Regions from separate parts of the Bacillus sp. AFS053548 genome, predicted to be linked through region 2. Evidence: predicted binding sites of a transcription regulator. Region 2 holds the regulator's gene; each other region holds the start of a gene.
The links. Region 2 encodes Rex, which represses fermentation and respiration genes when NADH is low (regulators of the CRP and FNR family bind a similar motif). Its sites were predicted from a motif close to TTGTGAAATATTTCACAA; they were not measured.

Region 1 (6,045 bases), on a different contig from region 2:
TGTGTGAAAAAACTTTTTAAATGAGTTTCTTGTAATTCCTTTAGTGTCTCTTTAAATTCACTAAAATCTGAGTAATGTTTATTACCTAAAGCTTTTAAGTACACATCTGATTTCAAACCTTGTAACTGTGTACTATGCTCTTGTGTATCCCAAAAATGACTGACAGTAAATTTTTGTTCTTCATCGTCGTAATACGCCTGAAAATCAAATTCTAAAAATGAACTACGATCTTTCGAAAGAGAAATCGATAAATTTTCCATTTGAAGAAAAGTGGAAGCGTCGATTTTTTTATTGTTAAAAATGATTTGTTTCATATGTTAATCATCACTCATTTCAAGAAAGAAAATAACTTTCTGCTAGTTCTCTAACAGTCTCGCGCTCAATGTCATCACTTAATTTAGCGATAATTGTACGTTCAATTGCTCGAAGTACTGGTATATGAACAGATAAATCACATGCGTCAAGAACACCTCGAATACTTGCTGCATCTTCACTAATTCTGCCTTCACTTGCTAATGGAATTAAATCACTTGAAAAGCTTGTGAATTTCTTTAGTAGGTCTTCATCTTTAAGCTCAGATTCATCTTTTAATAACTGAAGTAATGATTCCCCGTTAATATATGGAACATCTATGATAATGAAGCGATTTTTTAAAGCTTCATTTAATTCGCTTGTTCCTACATATCCTTCATTTATTGCGGCGATTACTCTAAAGTTTTCGTCACCTTTTACTACTTCTTGAGTGAATGGATTTGTTATCATTTTTCGATAATCAAGTGCACCATGTAGTAATGGTAATGTTTCTGGTTTAGCCATGTTAATTTCATCAATATATAAAATATGACCTTTTTTCATTGCTTTCATTAAAGGTCCATCGATGAATACTACTTCAGATCCGTTCGTATTAGAGGTAATTGTGTTGTATCCAACAATACCTTCTATATCTAAATCGACTGAACAGTTTATGCTATGCATCGGTTGATAAAGCAATTTTGAAAGAGTCTCAGCTAAAACCGTTTTACCACTTCCTGTTGGACCTTTTAATAAAATATTTTTACCAAGAAGAAGGGCAGTAATAGCATCTTCTAAAATCGTTTTGTCTTGAGAAACATATTGTTTTGTGCCGATTAATAATTGCTCTTCTTTTAGAACTTTTTGAATTTGTTCATTATATATTAAATTTAATTTTTCATTAATCGAACTAGAAAGATTTAGTTTTGTATTCATAAATTACTCCTTTAAATAAACATTGTTCAATTGGATTATGCATTTGTGTATTAACCATTGTATTATCGCATAGTTGGATTGTGAATGTCTTGTCCACAAATTCACATGAAATTGCTAATACAGTTATTATCTTTTGAGTATAACAGTTTGTCGTTTAACAGGAAAGTTTTCAGAGTGAATTACTATATATATGAAGCAACTGTAATTTAGTGGAAAGAATTAAGTGTTTATATGAGTTAACTTTGCAACTAATTTGTTCAATGTTTCACAATATGTTCATAATACAAACGATTGTTTCAGTTCATCGTATGTTAAATTAGATACGTAATCTGTTATATACTTAATTAACTTTCTGTATTATATGCAAAAAGAGGAGGAGTAATACGATGGAACAATGGAGACAATTTGAAACTGGACGATGGGAACAAACGATTGATGTAAGGGACTTTATTCAAAAAAATGTTAAATCTTATGTTGGGGATGACTCATTTCTTTTAGGACCAACAGATGCAACTAATAAACTATGGGATATAGTACTTAAACTATCTAAAGAAGAACGCGAAAATGGCGGAGTTTTAGATATGGATACGAAAATTGTATCTACGATTACTTCACACGAACCAGGATACTTAGAGAAAGAATTAGAGCAAATTGTTGGATTCCAAACAGATAAACCGTTTAAAAGATCATTACAACCATTCGGTGGAATTCGAATGGCTGAAGCATCATGCGAGTCTTATGGATATAAAGTTGATGATGAAATAAGCAAAATATTTACAGAATATCGAAAAACACATAATCAAGGCGTATTTGATGCCTATACATCAGAAATGAAAGCAGCAAGAAGTTCTGGTGTTATTACAGGTCTACCTGATGCTTACGGGCGTGGAAGAATTATAGGTGACTATAGAAGGGTAGCTTTATATGGGGTAGATAGACTGATTAAAGATAAAATTGATACTTTAAATAAAACAACAAGTGTTATGTCAGAAGAAGTAATAAGAGATCGTGAAGAAATAAATGAACAAATCCGTGCATTAAATGAATTAAAACAAATGGCAACAAAACATGGGTTTGATATTGCTAGACCTGCAACAAACGCAAAAGAAGCTTTCCAATGGTTATATTTTGGCTATTTAGCAGCAATAAAAGAGCAAAATGGAGCAGCTATGAGCTTAGGGCGAGTTTCAACATTTTTGGATATTTATATAGAAAGAGATCTTGAAGAAAGTACTTTAACTGAACAAGACGCACAAGAATTAGTCGATCACTTTGTAATGAAACTGAGATTAGTCAAGTTTGCTCGTACGCCTGATTATAATGAATTATTTTCAGGCGATCCTACTTGGGTAACAGAGTCAATCGGTGGAATAGGAATAGATGGTCGTCCACTTGTAACAAAGAACTCATTCCGTTTTTTAAATACTTTAGATAATCTAGGACCAGCTCCAGAACCTAACTTAACTGTCTTATGGTCATCAAAACTACCAGATGGATTCAAACAATATTGTGCTAAAATGTCAATTAAAACTAGCTCAATTCAATATGAAAATGATGATATCATGCGTCCGGATTATGGTGATGATTATGGTATTGCATGTTGCGTTTCCGCTATGACAATCGGTAAACAAATGCAGTTCTTTGGCGCACGTGCAAATCTTGCTAAAGCATTGTTATACGCGATTAATGGTGGTAAAGACGAAAAGTCAAAAGCTCAAGTAGCACCTATGTATGCTCCGATTACATCTGAGTATCTGGACTATGAGGAAGTAAAGGTTAAGTTCGACGTTTTATTAGATTGGTTAGCAGACTTATATGTTAATACATTAAATTGTATCCACTTTATGCATGATAAATATAGCTATGAACGAATTGAAATGGCGTTACATGATGCAAATATAAAACGTACTATGGCAACAGGTATTGCAGGATTGTCAGTATGTGCTGATTCATTATCAGCTATTAAGCATGCAAATGTTAAAACAATTCGAGATGAGAATGGAATCGTTGTTGATTTTGAAATTGAGGGAGAGTATCCAAAATACGGGAACAACAATGATCTCGTAGATGATATTGCAGTTGAACTTGTTGAAAGCTTTATGGCAAAAGTAAGAAAGCATAAAACATATCGTAATTCAATTCATACAACATCAGTGCTAACGATTACGTCTAATGTTGTTTATGGTAAAAAGACAGGGAATACACCAGACGGAAGAAAAGCTGGAGAACCATTTGCTCCTGGTGCCAATCCGTTACATGGTCGCGATACAAATGGAGCTCTAGCATCATTAAATTCAGTAGCGAAATTACCTTACGAAGATGCACAAGATGGAATTTCAAATACTTTTTCAATCGTTCCAAAAGCTTTAGGTAAGGACGAGAGTACACAAATAGTAAACTTAGTAGCAATGTTAGATGGATATACAGAAAAAGGTGGTCATCACTTAAACGTAAATGTATTCAATCGAGAAACATTAATGGATGCAATGGAACATCCTGAAGAATATCCGCAATTAACGATTAGAGTTTCGGGTTATGCAGTTAACTTCATAAAACTAACTAGGGAACAACAAATTGACGTAATAAATAGAACTTTCCACGGTTCTATGTAATAATCTCTGTTTTTCAAGCCTAGTGGGGGACATGCTTCACTAGGCTTGAATGTTTTTACTAAATGAGGAGGAGAATGACAATGATTTCAGGAAATATACATTCAATTGAAACTTGTGGAACTGTCGATGGACCAGGTCTTAGATATGTAATCTTTACGCAAGGATGTTTATTAAGATGTCAATATTGTCATAACGCAGATACGTGGAAAATTGGAGCAGGCAAAGAAATGTCAGTTGATCAATTAATGAAGGATATCAAGACGTATATTCCATTTATGAGATCATCTGGAGGTGGTGTTACGGTTAGTGGTGGAGAACCATTATTACAATTAGACTTTCTATTAGAACTGTTTAAATCTTGTAGAAAAAGTGGGATTCATACAACGATTGATACATCGGGTGGATGTTTCAGCACTGAGCCAAACTTTCTTTTAAAATTAGACGAAGTATTAGAATACACTGATTTAGTATTATTAGATTTAAAGCATTTTGACGAAAAAAGACATATAAAACTTACGGGAAAATCAAATGAGCAAATTAAAAATTTTGCAAAATACTTGAGCAAGAAAAATATTCCGGTTTGGATTAGGCATGTCTTAGTTCCTGGGATCACCGACTCAGAAGATGATCTAATAAAACTAGGTAGTTTTATAAACACTTTAGGTAACGTGGAAAAAGTAGAAATTTTACCATATCATCAATTAGGAGTCTATAAATGGGAAGCATTAGGATTAAAATATCCTTTAAAAGATATTCAACCACCATCAAATGAAAGTGTTAATCATGCTTATCAACTATTAACTCATTAGAAAGAATTACAAACTTGTTTATAAAACTAATTACGTTGAACTGTCCTTTAAATGTTAGGCGTCTAACATTTAAAGGACAGTTTATTTAATAAGCTTTTTATTATTATTTAGACGATTGACTAAAATAAATTTGAGGTTAGTGAATATAATGAAAAATAGTTATTTATAGTTACTTATTTTAAAGGGTGAATTTTTATGAAGGAGTTTCGTTTTTCTTGGTATGTTTTACTAGATGATCAGAATGGAATCGAAGGGGGATCTTTTGTTCGAGGAGAAAAAATTGAAGATGAAATGCATCGAATAAAAGAAAAACTTAGTAAGGAATATTATGTTAGACCGTCATCTGTTTATATTATTGAATCAAGTGAAAATTAAATAAGATATTGTAAATTTTGAAAGTTGTTTATACAGAGTATTACAGTTTATAAAGTTATTCTAGAAAAACAAAAAAGGCTTCCTAAGAAAGCCTTTTTGAATAAAATTATTTGCCTACTCCATTAAAATTAGTATAACCTGCAGCACGATCAGCTTTCTTAAATTCCTTTGCATATAATACTTCTTGAGTAGAACTTAAATTACGTCTCGTTTTATCTTTTCGTTTATCCACAAAAAACACCTCGCTAAGTTATAAAATCCTTAGTAAGTCTCTCCATTTTTTGTGGCTGATATACTAAATTATGCTTCTTTTAAATGCGTAACTTCATGTTGTTGGTAATCTTCACGCATTGTATGCAATAAATAATTGTCTTTGGTAATTTCAAATAAATCGTAAATTTCTTCATTTTGATTAATTTCATCATATAAACATTTACGTGATTCATTTGCTAATGATGCGTATGGTAGTTTACTTGCAGCATAAAAAGAGCGTTTATTAACTTTACGAATACGCATAAAAATAGAGTTGATTCCTAAATCGTGAAATAACTCATGGAAGAAAGCGTCTTTTGCTGGTTTATTATAACCCATTCCGTGAAAAGGTTTGCCTAACCACGTTCCTAAAAAGCCATATCCATCTTCAATATCATGTAAAGAAATGTTACCAATAGGGTTACCCCACTCATCTAAGATTGTTCTTGATATCATTTTTCCTTGTTCTTCTAGTTCGATTGCCTGCTTTGTGATAAATAGAAATTCTTCGTACGAATTTGCTTTATGACGCACAAAGGGAAAGACATCATGATGCACCATAAGTTCAAAAAGTACAGAACAATCTTGTAAATCTCGCTGTTTCAGCATCTCTACTCCTCCTCATAATAAGGGTAGCGAAAGAAGGTTACGCCACCCGCGAAATTTTTGTGAGGACTAAACAATAAAATTTAAAGTCCTGTGAAGTGCATTAATTATGAATAAATTAAGAATAATTTTTTAATGCACCCTAAAATTTCGGGGTGGGAATC
Region 2 (6,045 bases):
TATTATTGAGCATTTAAAAGATAAAGCTGTCTTTGCAAAAGAAAGTTTGAATAACCAGAGACCAAGTGAACTGTTTACGTGTAGCTTAGAAGAAAAAGAAGAATCAGTTCATAATTTTGCACCAGAATATTTAAGATTATCAGAAGCAGAAGCTAATTGGCTAGCAAGCCAAGAAAAGTAGGAGGATATTATGATCTCATCGGTTGCTTTTCGTAAAATGAAAGAAGAAGATTTAGATCAAATAGTAGAAATTGAAAAACTATCATTCCCTACACCATGGACATATGATGCTTTTTATAATGAATTATATTCAAATCAATTTGCCAATTATATAGTGGCTGAAGTTGATGAGAAAATAATTGGTTATTGTGGATTATGGGTGGTTATTGATGAGGGACATATTACAAATATAGCTATTTTGCCAGATTATAGAGGAGTAGGTCTTGGCGAAAAGTTACTTCGGGCAGTAATGGAAACTGCTAAAAATCTTGGAGCTGATACATTAACTTTAGAAGTAAGGGTATCAAATCATGTAGCAATGGGACTATATCGAAAGCTGGGATTCCAAGATGGTGGTATTCGAAAAAGCTATTATACGGATAATTTTGAGGATGCATTAGTTATGTGGGTGAATTTGAAATGATAAATGAAAATTGTTTAATTCTTGCTATAGAGACAAGCTGTGATGAAACTTCAGCCGCAGTTGTTAAAAATGGAAATGAAATATTAAGTAATGTAGTAGCTACTCAGATAGATATTCATAAACGTTTTGGTGGAGTAGTACCTGAAGTTGCATCACGATTACATGTTGAGCAAATAACTTTGGTAATCGAAGAAGCCATGAAGCAAGCACAAGTAGAATATGAAGATCTAGCTGCAGTTGCAGTTACAGAAGGTCCAGGACTTGTTGGAGCGTTACTAATTGGGGTAAATGCGGCAAAAGCAATTGCATTTGCACATGGACTACCGCTTATAGGAGTACACCACATTGCGGGTCATATTTATGCTAATCAACTTGTACAGCCCCTGCAATATCCACTATTAGCCTTAGTAGTTTCTGGTGGGCATACAGAGCTTGTCTACATGAAGGAAGATGGCATTTTTGAGGTAATAGGTGAAACAAGGGATGATGCAGCAGGAGAAGCTTATGATAAGGTCGCTAGAACACTTAAATTACCTTATCCAGGTGGTCCTCACATTGATCGTCTAGCACAAGAAGGAAATGCAACTATTCCTTTTCCTAGAGCATGGTTAGAAGAGGGAAGCTATGATTTTAGTTTTAGTGGATTAAAGTCAGCAGTTATTAATTATATGCATAATGCTGAACAAAGAGGCGAGGAAGTATCACCAGCTGATGTCGCAGCAAGCTTCCAAGAGAGTGTAATTGAAGTAATTGTTACAAAAACAATTCAAGCTGCAAAAGAATATAATGTAAAACAAGTTTTATTAGCCGGAGGAGTTGCAGCTAATAAAGGGTTGAGAGCTACATTACAAGAAGAGATGAATGCTTTGAGTAATATAGAATTAGTTATACCACCACTATCACTTTGTACAGATAATGCTGCGATGATTGGTGCTGCTGCATTTATCCGTTTAAAACAAGGGAAACTAGGTAATTTGGCATTAAACGGGAATCCAGGTTTGGATTTAGAGAATATGTAAGAAGTACTTATTCACAATTTTTTTATAAAATGTGGATAAGTACTTTTTATTTGTTAAAAACTTATTAAACTATGTGTACAAAATTGTGTATAACATTACTGTTTTGCTGTGGATAATGTGTATAAACCTGTGTAAAAGCTAAATGATAATTGAATATATGTGGATAAATATGTAGATAAGAAAAAACGGATAGCAAAAAGCTTATCCGTTTAGTCATTACTCTTGTAAGTTCTCCCATTCTTCCATTAGGTCTATTAACTTAGCTTCGATATCATTTTTCTTATTTGTTAATTCTTGTACTAATTGAAAATTACCGTAAACTTCTGGCTTACATAATTCTAGTTCGATCGTCTCTATATCAAGCTCAAATTGCGATATATTACTTTCAATCTCCTCTATACGGCGCTGAGTTTGACGGATTTTTTTCTTCAATTCTTTGTCTTGTTGATAATCAGAAATTGGTTGAGAAGATTGTTTAACTTGTGATAATGTAGCCTCTTTTTCTGCTTGTTCTTTTTCAAATGCTTCGTTTTTCTTAAATTGATAATAGTCATAATCACCCAAATAAATTGATAATCCTGCTTTTGCTAGTTCAAAAGTTTTTGTGGATAATCTGTTCATAAAGTAACGATCATGAGAAACAAATAAAATCGTTCCAGGGTAATCTAATAAAGCATTTTCTAACACTTCTTTACTATCTAAATCTAAATGGTTAGTAGGTTCATCAAGAATTAAGAAATTAGCTTTTTTCATCATAAGCTTAGCTAAAGCTAATCTAGCCTTTTCTCCACCACTTAAAGAGGTAACAATTTTTGTCACATCATCTCCAGAAAATAAAAAGTTCCCTAATATTGTTCGAATTTCTTGTTCGGCCATTAATGGATAATCATCCCAAAGTTCGTCTAATACTCTTTTATTAGAAGTTAGTTTTGCTTGCTCTTGATCATAATAACCAACTGAAACATTTGCACCAAAATCAATCGTTCCTTGTAATTTTTCTAAATCTCCAATAATCGTTTTAAGTAATGTCGATTTACCTACACCATTTGGACCGACTAATGCGACACTATCCCCTCGATTCAGTACGAATCTCATCGTATGATCGATTGTTGGGATACGATCATAGCCAATAAATAAATCTTGTACAGACAACACATCATTACCGCTTTGTTTTTCAATTGTAAATGAAAAATTAGCCGAAGACTCGTCACCAAGTGGCCTGTCTAATCGAACCATTCGATCTAATTGTTTCCTACGACTTTGAGCTCTTTTAGTAGTTGAAGCACGCGCAATATTACGCTGCACAAAATCTTCAAGTTTAGAGATTTCCTCTTGTTGCTTTTCGAACTGTTTTAACTCTTGTTCATATTGAGCTGCCTTTAGTTCAAGGTACTTACTATAATTCCCAACAAATCGTTGATGCTTATGGTTAGATATTTCATAAACAATATTAACAACTTGATCAAGAAAATATCGATCGTGGGAAACGATTAATACTGCACCAGGGTATGACTGTAAGTAGCGCTCTAACCAACTAAGAGTGTCAATATCTAAATGGTTCGTAGGCTCATCCAAGATTAACAAATCAGGCTTCGTTAATAATAGCTTACCTAATGCCAGTCTTGTCTTTTGTCCACCGCTTAACGAAGAAATTTTTGTTTCGTAATCTTCATTACTAAAACCTAAACCACTAATTATTGAACGAATATCTGCTTCAAACTGGTAACCACCGTTTTCTTTGAATGTATATTGAAGATGATCATATTCATTCATAACCTTGTCATAAACGGCTTGATTAGAATAGACATCCTCCCTAGTCATTTTAACTTCTAATTTTCTCATATTATCCTGCATCTCTACTAAATGATTAAATACAGAATAATATTCTTCCCAAATCGTTTTATCGCTTTGTAAACCAGAGTTTTGGGCTAGGTAGCCTACAGTAACGTCTTTAGGTTTATTTATTTCACCGCCATCATAGGATATTTCACCTGCTATGATTTTCAATAATGTAGATTTTCCTGCACCATTACGTCCAACAATGGCAACTCGATCACTCGTTTGAACTTCTAATTTTATATTTGAAAGTATAATGTCACTACCAAAATACTTTGAGACATTATTTACTTGTAAAAGAATCATGGATAACACCTCATTGCAAAATTTTTTATCTATGTAACTGTAGACTGTCAAAATTCTTAAATATAGTGTATATTTTACATTAGAACAAGTACTTTATTACTAAAATAAAGTCAAATTACACACCATAGTAAAAAGAATTACAGTAAGTGGGGGATTAAAAAATGGATTCGGAACAAATTAAAATTCCACAAGCTACTGCTAAACGTCTACCTTTATATTACCGTTTTATAAAGAATTTGTCTTTATCAGGTAAACAAAGAGTTTCTTCAGCAGAGTTAAGTGAAGCAGTAAAGGTAGATTCCGCTACAATCAGAAGAGATTTTTCATATTTTGGAGCACTTGGTAAAAAAGGTTATGGCTATAACGTAAATTATTTATTAACTTTTTTCTCGAAAGCGCTTAACCAGCATGAAGTTATGAAAGTTGCATTAATTGGTGTTGGTAATTTAGGAACTGCATTCTTACATTATAATTTTATAAAAAATAATAATACAAAAATTGAGATGGCATTTGATATTGATCCAAATAAAATAGGTACTGAAATAGGTGGAGTACCCGTTTATAATCTAGATCATCTAGAGGAAGTTATGAATGAAGATATTCAAATCGTTATTTTAACTGTTCCTGCACCTGTAGCACAATCAATAGCTGATCGATTAAAAGGAAAAAATATTAGAGGAATTTTAAATTTCACACCTGCACGAATTAGTGTACCAGAACATATTCGCATTCATCATATAGACTTAGCAGTTGAACTTCAAACATTGGCATATTTTTTACAACAATAAATTCATATTAAAATAAAAACCCCCAAAAACTTGGGGGTTTTTAATGTAAATTGATCTGCTGAAAAACGACAAAAGAGTTCATTAACATATGGGTTAAGATTGGTACCATAATTGAGTTTGTTCGTTTATACAGATAACAAAATACAAAACCGATTAGAAAGTAAGATAAAAAGAAGGGCAAGTCTCCATGCATAAGCGAAAAGATCGCTGAACTAATCCCAGCAGAAATAATAAATGGTAATCGATTATAAAGCCTTCTAAAAATGATTCGTCGAAAAATAATCTCTTCTAAAATTGGTGCAACCAGACTTGGGATGATAATAAAAGCCGGGTTAAGCTTAGCGATGTTTATGATATTTTGAGTATTTTCTGAGCCCTTATTTAAATCAAATACATAAATTAAAATTAAATTACAAACAATTTGAGTTAGCATTGTTATGAAGTAACCTAAAATAACCCAATTTATTATTGTACGATAATTAGTTTTTAGATTCTTTATTCCTTCATAAATGGGCTTATGTAATAAGATAAGAATAATAATTAATCCACTTACGAAACTAATACAACCCCATAATGCCACCGCTTCAAGAGAAGCTGTTTTCTGATCTACTCCAACGTATAAGTTACTATTTAATAAATAGGGCACCCCAAATACCGCTGAATATTGAAGAACGACATACGTTAATAAAATCCATAAATCTCTAGTTTTCAATACGTTAGCTCCTTTGTGTTGATATTTTTCATAACCCAAAGGTTTATAACAACACGTACATTATTTTACTCGTTTCTTTTGTTTCTTAAAAGAAATTTTCACTTTTTATTTTACTTTTGATTGTAAAGAAAAAAACTTATTAAATTTCGACAAGAAAAGTGCCTGCTTCGGGCTTGCAAAATTTTTTGATATTATTTAAACTAATAATTGTGTTAGCACTCAATATACATGAGTGCTAAAAAATAATGATTTGATTATTGAGGAGGTATTACACATGTTAAAGCCATTAGGTGATCGTGTTGTAATTGAGCTTGTTGAGTCTGAAGAAAAAACTGCTAGTGGTATCGTGTTACCAGGTAGTGCACAAGAAAAGCCACAAGAAGGCAAAGTTGTTGCAGTAGGTACTGGCCGAGTACTTGAAAATGGTGAGCGCGTAGCTTTAGAAGTATCTGTAGGTGACCGCATTATCTTCTCTAAATATTCAGGAACAGAAGTTAAGTACGGTGGTACTGAATACTTAGTACTTCGCGAAAACGATATACTTGCAATCATAGGTTAATAAAATAAAAATACTTAAATTAAAAAATATATTTTTTATATTATAAGGAGGTCATTTTCATGGCAAAGGACATTAGATTTGGTGAAGAAGCACGTCGCGCAATGTTACGTGGTGTAGACGCTTTAGCTGATGCTGTAAAAGTAACTTTAGGACCAAAAGGACGTAACGTAGTTCTTGAGAAA
Region 3 (6,045 bases), on a different contig from region 2:
GCAGATATTCTGAGGCTTTTCGGTATGGGACATTTGGGAAAACAACATCGCCTTCACCAGCCTTTACTGCGAAATCTAGATTTGGTGAATTAGGGGATAAATTTATAAAACGGATTTTAGCTTCGCCTTTAGGCAAGGTATGATTATCCATATATGAAAACAGAGAAATTTGGTCTAAGTTATAACCAATAGCTATCGTATAATTTTGTTCAGCAAGTAAAGATATTTGTTCTGAATGAATTGGTTTTGATTGATCATTAGCTTTAAAAATTTCGACAAAGTGTACCCCGGAAGGTAAAGCTAAATAGTGAGTTGATTCTTTAAAAGTTAAATTCGAAATAAATTTTGTGCGATTAATATAAATGTCTAAGCTTATTTTTTTAGGTAAAACGTTAACGAGTCTTATAAAAGCTAAATTTTGCTTTATTATTTTGTCCTGTTTAATACTTATTGGTGCATCATTTTTTATTAGCCTTTGGAACGAATCAAATCGATTAAAATTAACTTGCAACAAATTGTCCTCTTTTTTTGAATAGGATGAAAAATGATTAAAAATATTAGGGTTTCTTCGATTTTTTTGTACGACTTTGTTCAAACTACATACCTCCTATGATTACCATCCTACGATCCCATTTAAAATAGTATTCATTAACGAGAATATTATGAATTATTTTATATTTATAACCCTTAAAATAGTTATTGCTTTTTAGAGTCAAAATTTAATAGAATACTATCAATATAGTTTTTTACAATTAAATAGTAGCTAATTAAGTTTATTCACTTTAAATTAATTGAGTCAGTATAAAGACAACTTCCTAAAACTTGTTTTTTCGTCTGAGCCCTAAAAAATAAAGTAATTCTTAATACGCTCGTATAATTTTGGAAATAACCGGTCCAAAAGTTTCTACCAAGCTGCCGATATAGTTTGACTACGAGAGATATGACATAGCATATTCTCTCCTATATATTTAGGAGGAAACAAACATGAATCTACATGAAATGAAAACGTCAACAAAAGCTGAAAAGGCTGATTTTTTAATAATAAATGGGAAAATAATAAATGTTTTTACGAAAGAAATAATAGAAGATTCAATCGCAATTACAAATGGAATAATAGTTGGAATAGGTGATTATGAGGCTAATGTAGTAATAGATGCTGAAGGGAAATATATATCACCTGGCTTTATTGATTCCCACGTTCATATTGAATCATCAATGGTTTTACCTAGTGAATATGCGAGAACTGTACTACCACATGGAGTAACAACTGTTATTTGTGATCCACATGAAATCGCAAATGTTTCTGGAGTGGATGGAATTAAGATGATGTTAGACGCTTCAGAAAATATTCCGTTAGATGTTAGAGTTATGTTACCATCCTGTGTACCTGCAACCTCATTAGAGCGTGGGGGAGCCATACTTTATGCAGAGCATTTAGAGCCTTTTATGACACATCCGAAAGTACTTGGCTTAGCTGAAGTAATGGATTATCCTGCAGTTATGTCGATGGAAAAACAAATGATCGATAAATTAAAATTAGCTCACGCTTATCAAAAGCCAATTGATGGTCATTTAGCTGGGTTAACTAAAAATGAAATAAACACATACTCGTATGCAGGTATTTCAACTGATCATGAATGTACAAATGTCCAGGAAGTAATGGAAAGACTGAGAGCAGGGCTATATGTTGCATTTAGAGAAGGGTCCGCTGCAAGAAATCTAAGTGATTTATTACCTGCAGTAAATGATCGAAATGAACAGCGAATTATGTATTGCACAGATGATAAACATTTAGACGATATCATGAAAGAAGGTTCGATTGATTTTTGTATTCGAACAGCAATCGAATATGGAATTGACCCAGTGACTGCCTATTCGATGGCAACATTAAATCCAGCAACATGCTATGGTTTAAAACAAAAAGGTGCAATTGCTCCTGGATATGAAGCAAGCTTAATATTTTTAAACGATTTAGAATCAGTAGAAGTTGCGGACGTATGGTGTAAAAATGAGTTTATCGTTAAAAACAAACAAATTAGTAAACTAATTAAAAATGAAGAGTCTAATTTAATTAATTCAAAAGTAAGCTTAGGGGATCTAAAGATTGAAGATCTTGAATTAAAAACAGACTCAAAAACGCTTGCAAATATAATTGAAATTAATCCGAATAGTATCGTAACAAACCATTTAATTGAAAAATTATCAAGTGAATATACTCATTTTATTCCAAGTGTCGTCGAAAACTTATGTAAAATAGCAGTAATAGATCGCTATCATTCTGAAAAAGAGATTGGTCTAGGTATTGTTAAAGGTTTAAATTTAATTGAGGGAGCAATCGCTACAACCATTGCTCATGATTCACACCAACTAATCGTTGCCGGTATGAATGATTATGATATGTATCTTGCAATTAAAACAATTGAAGAAATGAACGGTGGAATTGTAGTCGTATCATCTGGAAAAGTAATTGCCAAATTATCATTACCGATTGGCGGTTTAATGAGTAATAAATCTGCTGAAGAAGTAGAAGCAGGTTTACACCAAATTGAAAAATCATTACTTCAAATTAGACCAATCAATACATTTAACGCGTTCTTAACATTATCATTTCTAGCGCTACCTGTTATTCCGAGTATAAAACTAACTACTAAAGGTTTATTTAATGTAAATGAATTTAAATTTATTCCGGTTTTTCCTGGTGAATAAATATAATAAAATGTAGACTCCTATAAAGGGGTCTTTTTTTGTTAATTATATAAAGTAGATAGGTAAATACTTGTATTTAACGAAGTAGAAGGAATTTTTTATAGAGGAGTATATTGAATGTCAGATGTGATTTTTAATCATTTTAAAAGAGTACCACTTTTTAAAGATCTTTCGGATGAAGAGCTTCAATCGATAGTTGATATTTCACATATGAGATTATATAAAGCAAAATCATTTGTCTTTTTGCAAGGAGACAAACTTGATCGCGTGTTTTTTATACACTCTGGAAAAATAAAAATACATATAACTGATCAGTCGGGTAGAGAACAAATTGTTTCGGTACCACGAACAGGTGAGATGTTTCCACATGTTGGTTTATTTCGAAAAGGAACCTTCCCAGCACATGCTGAAGTGCTTAAAACAGCAGAGTTAATTATCACACCAATCGCTGACTTTGAGCAAATTCTGATTAAATATCCTGTACTTTGTATTAAGTTGTTAAAGTTTCTTGGAGAAAAATAATTGATCTACAAGCTAGATTAGTTGAACAAACACTACATAATACATATGATCAAGTCGTCATGTTATTACTACGATTATGTAAATCGAATGGGGTATCTTTAGATGAAAATCACTATAAAATAACAACTCATTTTACGAATCGCGAACTTGCTAATATGATTGGTTCATCCAGAGAGACAGTAAATCGTACTATAAATCAATTAAGAAAAAAGGAATTAGTTAAAGTTGATTCAGAAGGTTTTTTTATAATAAAAATGGAAGAATTGCAAGCGGAACTTAACTAAAGAAGGAGCATGACTTGTCATGCTCCTTTATATTTTTATAAACTAGAATTAATTCTTAACAATTGCTCGTTTAAGCAATATATTATTTTCTAAATGGATATGTTGGAATGTGTCAGCCTCTAAAGCTTCAAGTCTTTGATAAACAAGGCGGTAAGTACCACAAGCTTCTTTTGGTGGAGTATAGTCATTTGTAATTTCACGTAATTCTTTTAAAATATCTCCAGCAGAACTGTGCTCATTTTCTAATTCGCCAACGACATTATTTAATTTCATGTAATTTTCATCAGTTGGGTTTTGTTCATATTCTAAAATCAATTTAAAATCCGTTGTTTCTTCCTTCCAAGTATGTGCCTCTAATTCAGTTTTTAAATCAAAGAACAACTTGTGTAATCTTACTAAATGAGGTTGCGTTTCTCCGTGAACACGCATTACTTTTGTTACATATGGACTTAATAGAGGTAATTCCTCATTTAAAAAACGATGATGATTGGTCACGATATGTTCGATTAAATCACTACTAGAAGCTTCTTTAAAATCAATTAATACTTCGTTTGATAATTTTTTTTCGTGATATAAGGTATTTAGTTTTGATAGAATTTCATCTTTTGAAAGTTTTTTTTCTTCAATCGCTTCGATTAAAGGTCTATTTCCACCACAGCAAAAATCAATTCGATAAGTTTTAAATAGATCACTTGCCTTTGGGAATTCAGTTACAATCTCACTAATTTTAGAGAACTCATTAAATGGTTGATTCATTTTAATACCTCCATAAGATTTTTGTTGTTTTGTTTTTCTAAAAAAAGAATACCAAATAGATAGATATAAATTTGTGATATAAATCACAAATTGAGTTTTTTTAGGAATAAGAATAATAAAAAACATAAACAAATAAAAAATAATATGATTAATACAATTATTTCAGTAAGTTAAGCCAACAATAAAATGACTCAAGAAAAATACTTGAGTCATTTTACTATTTTGAATTCATTTGTCAATTTGTAATCAAGATTATACTTGTATGATTAATTTAATTAAAATCTACGAAATTTTATATTGAAGAATTTGAAGATATATTTGTATTAAGGGCAGTATATAAAAGTATTTATGACGATCAATTCTAAAGGTTAAGGAGAGATTTAAATGGAAGATAAAATTGATTTTTCAGAAAAAATACATATAGGTGAATTAATTGCGGTTTCTAATGTTTACGGTTTAACTCCATATACGCTTCTTTTAGAGCTTGAAAAAGGTAATATTGAAGTTTTCCTTTCTTTAGATGAATTTAACTCAAAATACAGTGACACAACAGATCTGGACTGGTGTCAATTGAATAACGGTAAAGTTTTTTCCAAAAAAGATTAAAGAGTAAAACGGTAATTGCTTTGAAATTTTAATTAAATACAGAAATAAGTTGTCATTCAAATAATTTTCATTACTTTAAATGTTCTTACACCTATGGATTCAGGTTCATCAATCTAACAATCAATCTTAAGTGGTAAAAGTTATAAGAGGTAAAAGAGAAGTAATTTGCGAAACATATTTTAATTTGATTTGATTGCTTCAGAGAGTTAATTTTACTTTTGATAGAATTTTTACGTAATACTTAATATTGTATTTAACTTCTTTTATTCAAGACGATCTCTCCGAACATGGCCAATTGATCATTATTTAAATTATCTCGATCTATATTTGGTAGAACAACTGATATCAGAAAATTAACTTCGCTGTTTAGCCGAGTGATTTCTTCTAATAAATGAATTTGTATTCCTTTCATTTCGTTGATTACCTCTAGAAACAAATCTTCCTTATTACAATTCAATTCATTATTTTTATTGCTCATATCAAACACCTCCAATGAAATTTATTCGTTGTAAATACTTCAATATCCTTTATGAATATTGCTTTTTTAATTTCATGAAAATTAAATTTTTACAATCAATTAGATTAATTGAATTTATTTAAGGGATTTACAATGCAATAAAATAAAAAAACTCAGCCAATAATTTTAGATTTTGGCATGAGTAGGATTATTTAATAAATACAACTAATTCATTCCCCAATATTTTCTTCAAACCACTCCTGAAGCTCTTTTAATGATGTAAAGGAGAAAATTTCTTCTCCGTTTTGCACGTTATCAATACCAGTGTTTCCTCTTAAAGTAATTTGTCCTTCTTCTCCAGAAATTAAAATTGCATAAGGGTGGTTTATGTTTATATATCTTGCATCTAAATCATTATCAATCCAATTCTTACTATTCAAAAATGCTTCGAAATGATCCATTTGTATTCCTCCTGTCGGTGATATTGTTCCAATTTTTAACAAAAAATAGACCTAAAATAATTATGGGAAAAATTAGGTTACCAGTAACAAAGAATAATCTTCATATATTCGGATGAATGTTGCTTTTGGTCATTCTTAGTACAATTGAGATTGGCCATTATGAAACCGATGTAATTTTTTGAATGCACAATTCCATTATTTCTGTTATTATTTCCCCAATTTTGAAGAGTGTTTCAAAATTTAAAAAATAAAC

Region 1: pflB (formate C-acetyltransferase) is a predicted target of Rex. The motif match lies at 1,481-1,498, and genes of this name have one in related genera.
Region 3: ric (iron-sulfur cluster repair di-iron protein) is a predicted target of Rex. The motif match lies at 4,340-4,357, and genes of this name have one in related genera.

Annotation. Positions count from the first base shown of each region.
Region 1 covers NZ_NUHI01000023.1:24,183-30,227, reverse strand. Annotated here, with positions in the region: gene CN946_RS11720 (vWA domain-containing protein) at 1-314, opposite strand, end outside; gene CN946_RS11715 (ATP-binding protein) at 334-1,227, opposite strand; gene pflB (formate C-acetyltransferase) at 1,614-3,839, shown strand; gene pflA (pyruvate formate-lyase-activating protein) at 3,920-4,648, shown strand; gene CN946_RS11700 (hypothetical protein) at 4,844-5,023, shown strand; gene CN946_RS11695 (YfhE family protein) at 5,130-5,255, opposite strand; gene CN946_RS11690 (GNAT family N-acetyltransferase) at 5,324-5,884, opposite strand.
Region 2 covers NZ_NUHI01000031.1:1,461-7,505, forward strand. Annotated here, with positions in the region: gene tsaB (tRNA (adenosine(37)-N6)-threonylcarbamoyltransferase complex dimerization subunit type 1 TsaB) at 1-181, shown strand, start outside; gene rimI (ribosomal protein S18-alanine N-acetyltransferase) at 191-643, shown strand; gene tsaD (tRNA (adenosine(37)-N6)-threonylcarbamoyltransferase complex transferase subunit TsaD) at 640-1,662, shown strand; gene abc-f (ribosomal protection-like ABC-F family protein) at 1,879-3,804, opposite strand; gene CN946_RS16930 (redox-sensing transcriptional repressor Rex) at 3,966-4,592, shown strand; gene CN946_RS16935 (CPBP family intramembrane glutamic endopeptidase) at 4,633-5,304, opposite strand; gene groES (co-chaperone GroES) at 5,579-5,863, shown strand; gene groL (chaperonin GroEL) at 5,923-6,045, shown strand, end outside.
Region 3 covers NZ_NUHI01000028.1:53,484-59,528, forward strand. Annotated here, with positions in the region: gene CN946_RS16305 (DUF4397 domain-containing protein) at 1-511, opposite strand, end outside; purine riboswitch at 850-952, shown strand; gene ade (adenine deaminase) at 985-2,706, shown strand; partial or broken gene CN946_RS16315 (Crp/Fnr family transcriptional regulator) at 2,824-3,512, shown strand; gene ric (iron-sulfur cluster repair di-iron protein) at 3,561-4,268, opposite strand; gene CN946_RS16325 (hypothetical protein) at 4,653-4,874, shown strand; gene CN946_RS16330 (hypothetical protein) at 5,128-5,352, opposite strand; gene CN946_RS16335 (hypothetical protein) at 5,562-5,792, opposite strand.